DNA from 2 places in the Brevibacterium sp. Marseille-P9724 genome. Region 1 is predicted to be linked to the other one. Evidence: predicted binding sites of a transcription regulator. Region 1 holds the regulator's gene; the other holds the start of a gene.
What was found. Region 1 encodes HspR, which represses chaperone genes until heat shock. Its sites were predicted from a motif close to AAGTTGAGTCNNNNNGACTCAACTT; they were not measured.
Positions count from the first base shown of each region.

Region 1 (4,011 bases):
GGCACATCGACATTCCAGGCACCGAGAAGAACGAAACGGACTTCAGCACACCGGTCGAAGTGACAGGTGAATTCAACGAACTTCTGCAGTATGCAATCGGCCGCGGGTGGCCGGCGTCGGGTCGACAGGACGACGCAAAGGGCGGTTCGGGCACGGCCACCCCCGAAGACCTGCCCACTCCCCCACCCTGGGTCTGAGCACCCGGACCGAGATGCGAGGCCCAGACAGCACGGAATTCCGGGATCTCGGAATCTGAGCGCCCGGGGCCCTCGGAATACGATGCGCTCTGACCTGCACATTTGATGCCGTTTCGAGATGTTCACCTGGAAGTTCCAAGAAAACACTGACCTTTCACACAGGTGCGGCTAGGTTGAAGGGGTCAAACACACGGGTGCTTCGCACTCTCTTTTAGGAAAAGGATCACCGTGAAGAAGACCATCCTCGCTCCCGCAGTAGCCCTCTCGGTCGGCCTGACCGGCGCATTCGGATTCGCCGCAGCCCCCGCCTTCGCTTCGGAGGGCCCGTCGTCCGAGACCGAATCAACAAACCCGGCTGCCGACGAAACACCCACTGACGACACCGACGCCGACGCCGACGAGACCCCGGTTGATGACAACAAGGACGAAGAGGGCGAAGGCGGCGAGGACGAATCACCCGCTGGCGACGAGGCTCCGGCTGACGACGAAACACCTTCTGACGAACAGCCCGAAGACAGCACCGAGGGCGAAGAGTCCGGCGAAGAAGCCCCGGCTGAAGACGAAGAGTCTGAGGAAGAAGCACCTGCTGCAGAGCCGACTCTGCACCTGTCTGAAAAGAAGATCAAGGCCAGCGACTTCAACAACAAGAAGAAGGGCATCGGCGCTGCCGTTTCCGGCCTTGAACCCGGCACCAAGGTGAAGTTCACCGTCACCGGCACCTCCGGCAAGGCAAAGAACGTCCAGTCGTACTCACAGACCGTCGAAGCTGACGAAGACGGCATCGCCGCCCTCAGCGTGGCCGGAATCACCGACGGCAATGCCGAGGACTACGTCGGCAAGTACACCATCACCGCTGAGTTCGACGGCGAGACGCTCAAGGACTCCTTCGAGGTTGTCAGCGAAGCTAAGAAATCGGACAAGAAGGAAGACAAGAAGTCCGGCAGCACCGGCGGAGCCATCTCTGGTGATTCCTCTGACTCCGACAAGTCTGATGCCGACGAAGCCAACGCTGATGAAGAATCGGAAGCTCCTGCTTCGTCCGGCGCTCTTCCACGCACCGGTCAGGGCCTCGGCGCTCTGGCAGCAGGCGCCGCTCTGCTCACCGTCGGCGGTGCAACCGTTCTGCTCACCCGCCGCAACCGCAAGGCCTGAGCGGCAGGCGCAGAACTGAGATTCTGAACTGAAACACAGTGAAGGGGCGGCCCACACGGGGCCGCCCCTTCACTGTTTCCAAACCCGGCCGTTCTCAGCGCTGGCGTGCCGGAGGAACACAGCACTAGCGTGTGCGGCGAGCGGATGCTCCCGGCATGAGCACACCGGCAATGCGCCTGGCCGGGCGTGCCCGGCGGCCAACACCCTGACCGTCCTCAAACAGAGACACAACATCGCCAGACGAAGCTGCGGCAAAGATTCTGCCGGCAGTTTCCAAACGACGGCGCATAGCCTCCATTTCGGCACGCATAGCTTCCTGTTCGCGGCGCATGGCCTCGATTTCTTCGCGCATCCGCAGAATCCGCTTAATGCCTTCGAGGTTGATGCCGTCATCCTGACTCAGTCGCTGCACCAGCTGCAGCTTTTCGATGTCGTCAGCCGAGTAGCGTCGACCGCGCCCAGCTGACCGCTGAGGCGTCACCAGCCCCAGTCGGTCATACTGCCGGAGCGTCTGCGGGTGCATGCCCGCCAGTTCGGCCGCCACAGAAATCATGTAGACAGGACGGTCTGCGGGAATCATCAGGCTTCACCCGCCCTCCGCTGCAGGCCTTCACGAGGATTCTCCCCTGCGGTAGCGGCAGCAAAGTCTTCAACCGCCTTTTTCGCTTCGGCACTGAGATTGCGCGGGACCGTCACTTCGACGGTCACCAGCAGGTCGCCCTTGCCGGACTTCGCGTCGATGCCCCGGCCGCGCAGGCGCAGTGTGCGCCCAGACGGCGTACCGGCGGGAATCTTCATGGTGACCGGCTGCCCGCCCAGAGTCGGCACGGAAACCTGTGTTCCAAGTGCCGCTTCCGGGAACGTGACCGGCAGCGTCATACGCAGGTTGTTGCCATCGCGTGTGAACACACTGTGCGGTGCGACTTCGACCGTGAGGATGACATCACCGGGCTGGCCCCCGTTGGGGCTGGGCTTGCCCTTACCGCGCACGCGGACTTCCTGGCCGTCTTTCACTCCCGCGGGAGTGCGGACGGTCAGCGGCTTTCCGCCGGGCATGTTGAGCTTCACAGTGGCGCCTTCAATCGCCTCGGTAAAGCTCAGGCGCGCCTTCGAGCGGATGTCCCCGCCCTTCTGCGGAGCCTGCTGGTAGCCGCCGAAGCCGCCACCGCCAAAACCGCCGCCCCCGCCGAAGCCGCCGCCGAACAGGTCGGACAAGTCCGGCCCTCCGCCGGGGTACCCGCCGACACGAGTCCGAGCTCCGGTGCCGCCGGTGTTGAACAGGCCCGAGAAGATGTCCTCAAAGCCGCCGGCACCGGCACCGCCGGCGCCCGCCTGGAACCTGGCGCCGCCGCCCATGGCGCGCACCTGGTCGTACTGTTTGCGAGTTTCAGGATCGCCGATCACCGAGTTCGCAGCCGAGATCTCCTTGAACTTCTCTTCTGCTTCCGCGTTGCCGGGATTGGCGTCCGGGTGGTACTTGCGGGCCAGTTTGCGGTAGGCCTTTTTGATTTCAGCATCGGAGGCGTCCTTGGAGACTCCGAGCGTTTTGTAGTAGTCCTTCTCGAACCACTCATTCTGCGGTCCCGAGTTCATCCGGCCCCTCCTTTCAATGCCGAACTGATCTGCTGTTGTGTTCTTCTAGCCGCCGAGGCGGAGCCCCGCTCCCCCAGCACGGCACCCAGGTGCCCCGCCAGGTGGTCGGAAGCTCCGCCTCGGCAATTGTGGGTGTGTCAGGCTTCAGGGAGGTGAACCCCCACCCGAGCTGCCCGAATGACGCGATCGCCGATCTTGTAGCCCGGCTGCATGACCATGAACACCGTGGGCTCTTCTACATCAGCCGAGGGCTGCTGCATGAGAGCGTCGTGGATGTTCGGGTCGAAGATCTCACCGGCTTCGCCGTACTGCACGACTTCAAGCTTGCCGAGGGCTTCAAGGAGCCTGTCGACGTGCTTTTCGTACGGACCGGTGACATCACCGGCTTCGCGAGCCAGCTTCACCTCGTCAAGCACGGGCATGAGCGCTTCGACCGCGTCCTGCAGACCGGCTGTGCGAGCAGCCTGCTGATCGCGTTCCGAACGGCGACGGTAGGCCGCGTATTCGGCGTTGAGCCGCTGCAGGTCGTCAAGGTAGCGCTTGGCTTCGTCCGATTCCGGCTGCGGTTCGGCGTCTTCGATGCCCGAAGCGTCGTCGGGAATCTCAACACCGAGATCCGAAGCGTCAGCCGCCGGCTGCTCCGCGTCCGGCTGGCCCTCCGGCTGCTGTTCAGACTGCGGGGTATCGGCCCCGCCGTCGGCCTGACCCGCGGGGCGGGCCTGACCGGTTTCGGGATCAATCCGACGGTTGTCCTTGAACGAGAAGCCCTGGTCGCCGGTGTCGCGGCCGTCTGGGTTCTCGGCGGTCATTACTTCTCCTCGTCTTCGTCAACGACTTCGGCGTCAACGACATCGTCGTCAGCAGAACCTGCGTCGGCCTGTGCGCCTTCCGCACCGGCTTCAGCCTGAGCTGCCGAGTAGATGGCCTCGCCCAGCTTGGTCTGCGACTGCTGGAGCTTGTCGTAGGCCTGCTTGACGGCGTCGTCATCGTCACCCTTGAGGGCTTCCTTCAGAGCGTCGACATCTGCCTGGACCTCATTCTTGACGTCTTCGGGCAGCTTGTCGTCGTT
Region 1 is NZ_LR722997.1:63,728-67,738, forward strand. It holds gene GC119_RS09150 (maleylpyruvate isomerase family mycothiol-dependent enzyme) at 1-197, shown strand, start outside; gene GC119_RS09155 (hypothetical protein) at 426-1,349, shown strand; gene GC119_RS09160 (heat shock protein transcriptional repressor HspR) at 1,474-1,929, opposite strand; gene GC119_RS09165 (DnaJ C-terminal domain-containing protein) at 1,929-2,942, opposite strand; gene GC119_RS09170 (nucleotide exchange factor GrpE) at 3,080-3,751, opposite strand; gene dnaK (molecular chaperone DnaK) at 3,751-4,011, opposite strand, start outside.

Region 2 (4,011 bases), on a different contig from region 1:
CCTTTGGCCGGCGGCCGGTCTTTTCGCGCAGCCAGGCCGTTGTCAGCGCGAGGTCGGCAGCCCGGTCGTCAAAGTTGTAGGGCCCAAGGCCGGTGCGGGCCATGAACGTGTTGATCGCATCGCGCAGAACATAGGGTTCGGGGTCTGACACGTTGATCGGCCCGTAGGCTTCTGGGTGCCGCAGACCGGCGGTAACCGCTGCGGCGACATTTTCAGCACTGGCCAATGCTGTTTTCTGGCGGCCTCCGCCGGGCAGTTCGATAACGCCCTTCTTAGTGGCAAGTGACTGAAGAAAAGGAAAATTGCGCCGGTCACCCGGACCGTAGACGGGAGCCGGGCGCAGGATGAGCGCGTCCGGGCGCAGGCGGGTGACAACCTTTTCGGCTTCGACCTTCGAGCGTTCGTACTCGGTGGTAAAGCACGCAAGGTCCGCAGGTCCGTGCTCTTCGTAAATGTCCCGGAGCCCGCGGCGGGGGTCATAGACATCGGCACAGGACAGGAAGATGAAGCGGGCCCGGGGGAACGCGTCGAGCACATTGCGGGTTCCCGTGACGTTGACGCTGTGGGCGTCCTGCTGCGAAAGGCCTCCGCCGCTGACACCGGCGGCGTGGACGACGGCGCTGATGTCACGGCCGGTCACACGGCAGTCCGCGGGTGTGCGGATGTCCCATTCGATGTGCTCGACCGAATCGTCATGGGGGGCAGACGTCCCAGCGCTCACCGGGGTGTGGCCGGCTGCCCGCAGTGCAGAGATGACGGCGCGCCCAATGCATCCGGAAGCGCCGGTGACAAGAACAGTCATAGGCTCAGATTAGCGCGCTCACACCGCTTTGGCCGGTATGCGGCCGGTGTCGCCCGAGCAGTGTTGTGTAGGCAGCGGCGGTCTAGGTGCGGTCGATGTCCTTGCTGACGAGGCCCTCGGCTTCGGAATGGCCGTGGGTCCACTCCGGGGAACGCTTTTGAAGAAAAGCCGTAATGCCCTCCTGTGCGTCGGTGAGCACGGCGTTGTCGGCCATGACCCGGCCCATGCGGGAGTAGGCCTCGGTTGTGCTCAGGGAAATCTGCTCGTAGAAGGCGCGCTTGCCGATCGACACCGTGGTCGACGAGGACTGGGCGACGGTGCGGGCCACTTCGAGTGTGCGCTCGCGCAGGGCGTAGGCGGGTGCGGTGTGTGAAACAAGGCCGCGCTGGAAGGCCTCTTCTGCCTTCATCGGCTCTCCGGTCAGGAGCATCCGCATGGCCGTTTTGCGGTTGACCGCGCGCGACAGCGCGACCATCGGAGTTGAACAGAACAGGCCGATGGTCACACCGGGGGTGGCAAAGGATGCGCTTTCAGAAGCCACAGCGAGGTCGCAGGTGGCCACCAGCTGACAGCCCGCCGCGGTTGCCAGGCCCTGCACTTCTGCAATGACCGGCTGCGGAATGGACTGGATGATCCGCATGAGCAGGGTGCAGGTGTCGAAGATGTTCTGCTGGGTTGCGTGATCGCTTCCCTGGACTTCGCGCAGGTCATGGCCTGCGGAGAAAACCTTGCCGGTCGACGCGAGGACGATGGTCCGAACTTCCGTGTTCTTGCCGACTGTGCGGAAGGAGTCGATGAGTTCGTTCATCATCTTCCGGGACATGGCGTTGCGGTTTCCGGGACTGTTGAGGGTAATGAGCGCAATCGGGCCGTCGTATTCGAGCGTCACCAGTTCTTCAGACATGTGTTCAGTCTGCCAAAGACCGTGCGGCGCGAAAAGAATCAAGGACAGAAATCTTAGGTTGAGCGGAATAGACTCAACCTTGTTGAAGTTACCTGTATGAACATAGTTTTGCAGGAAGGGAGGTGTCCCCATGGACACCAAATTCACCTCACGATCGCAGGAGGCTCTGTCCACCGCGATCAAGGACGCAGCGCAGCGTGGAAACTCGCAGGTTGAGCCTGCGCACCTTCTCGCCGCTCTGCTCGAGGGCGAAGACAGCATTGCCGGAGCCCTCATCACTCACCTGGGCGGACGTCCCCAGGATATTCGCAGCCGTGCTCAGGCCGTCGTTGCCGGACTGCCGTCTGCCAGCGGATCGTCCGTCAGCCAACCGCAGCTCTCAAGGGCCGGGCTGTCGGTCATCAGCAGCGCCGAAAAGGAAATGCAGGCACTCGGTGACCAGTACGTCTCAACCGAACACCTCCTTTTGGGTGTCGCGGCCGATTCCGGTGAAGCCGGCAAGCTGCTCAGTGCCGAAGGCATTACCCGCGACGCGCTGCTTGCCGCCCTGCCGGAAGTCCGCGGCGGTCGCAAGGTCACCAGCGAAAACCCGGAAGACACCTTCCAGGCGCTGGAGAAGTACGGCATCGACCTGACCCAGCAGGCCCGCGACGGGAAACTCGACCCCGTCATCGGCCGCGACTCCGAAATCCGCAGGGTCGTTCAAGTGCTGTCGCGTCGCACAAAGAACAACCCGGTGCTCATCGGCGAAGCCGGTGTGGGCAAAACCGCCGTTGTCGAAGGTCTCGCGCAGCGCATGGTCGCAGGCGATGTTCCCGAAAGCCTGCGCGGCAAGCAGCTGGTCAGCCTCGACCTGTCGGCCATGGTGGCAGGCGCAAAGTACCGCGGTGAATTCGAAGAGCGCATGAAGGCCGTTCTTGAGGAGATCAAGAACTCCGAAGGTCAGATCGTCACCTTCATCGACGAAATCCACACGCTCGTCGGTGCGGGTGCCACGGGCGATTCCGCAATGGATGCGGGCAATATGCTCAAGCCCATGCTGGCCCGCGGCGAACTGCGGCTGGTGGGTGCGACAACGCTTGACGAGTACCGCGAGAACATCGAAAAGGACCCCGCCTTGGAGCGCAGGTTCCAGCAGGTGTTCGTGGGAGAGCCGAGCGTGGAGGACTCGATTGCCATTCTGCGCGGGCTGAAGGAGCGCTACGAAGCTCACCACAAGGTGACGATCGCAGACTCCGCCCTGGTTGCCGCCGCGTCGCTGTCGAACCGCTACATCACCGACAGGCAGCTGCCGGACAAGGCCATCGACCTCGTAGATGAGGCCGCCAGCCGTCTGCGCATGGAAATCGATTCGGCACCTGTCGAAATCGACCAGCTGCAGCGCGATGTCGACCGCCTCAAAATGGAGGAGATGGCGCTGTCAGCTGAAACCGACGAGGCTTCGAAGGAGCGGCTGGCCGCTTTGCGCGAAGACCTTGCAGACAAGCAGGAAACCCTGTCCGGTCTGACCGCGGCCTGGGAATCACAGCGTGCAGGTCTGAACCGCCTGGGCGAACTGCGGCAGAAGCTGGATGATCTGCGCAGCCAGGCGGAGATTGCGCGGCGCGACACGGACCTCGAAACGGCATCGCGCCTGCTGTACGGCGAAATCCCGCAGGTCGAAAAGGAGATCGCCGCGGCAGAAGAAGCCGAATCGGCTGCCGGATCTCAGGCCAAGCAGATGGTGGGCGAACAGGTCACGGCCGACGACATCGCCGAAGTCGTATCGTCGTGGACGGGCATTCCCGCCGGTCGTCTGCTGGAAGGCGAACGGGAGAAGCTGCTGCACGCGGAAGAGCACATCGGCAAGCGGCTCATCGGCCAGAAGAAGGCCGTTGAAACCGTGTCGGATGCTATCCGCCGTGCGCGCGCCGGGGTTTCTGATCCCAACCGTCCCACGGGTTCGTTCCTGTTCCTGGGGCCGACCGGTGTGGGCAAAACGGAACTGGCCAAGTCCCTAGCCGACTTCCTGTTTGACGACGAGCGCGCCATGATCCGCATTGACATGTCCGAATACGGCGAAAAGCACTCGGTGGCCCGGCTTGTCGGCGCCCCTCCGGGCTACGTCGGATACGAAACGGGCGGTCAGCTGACCGAGGCTGTTCGCCGCAGGCCGTACTCCGTGGTCCTGTTGGACGAGGTGGAGAAGGCACACCCGGATGTCTTCGACATTCTGCTGCAGGTGCTTGATGACGGTCGGCTGACCGACGGTCAGGGTCGAACCGTTGACTTCCGCAACACGGTGCTCATTTTGACGTCGAACCTG
Region 2 is NZ_LR722993.1:43,026-47,036, forward strand. It holds gene GC119_RS06085 (NAD-dependent epimerase/dehydratase family protein) at 1-802, opposite strand, end outside; gene GC119_RS06090 (enoyl-CoA hydratase) at 885-1,706, opposite strand; gene clpB (ATP-dependent chaperone ClpB) at 1,837-4,011, shown strand, end outside.
Region 2: a site for HspR is predicted at 1,762-1,786, ahead of clpB (ATP-dependent chaperone ClpB). Genes of this name have one in related genera too.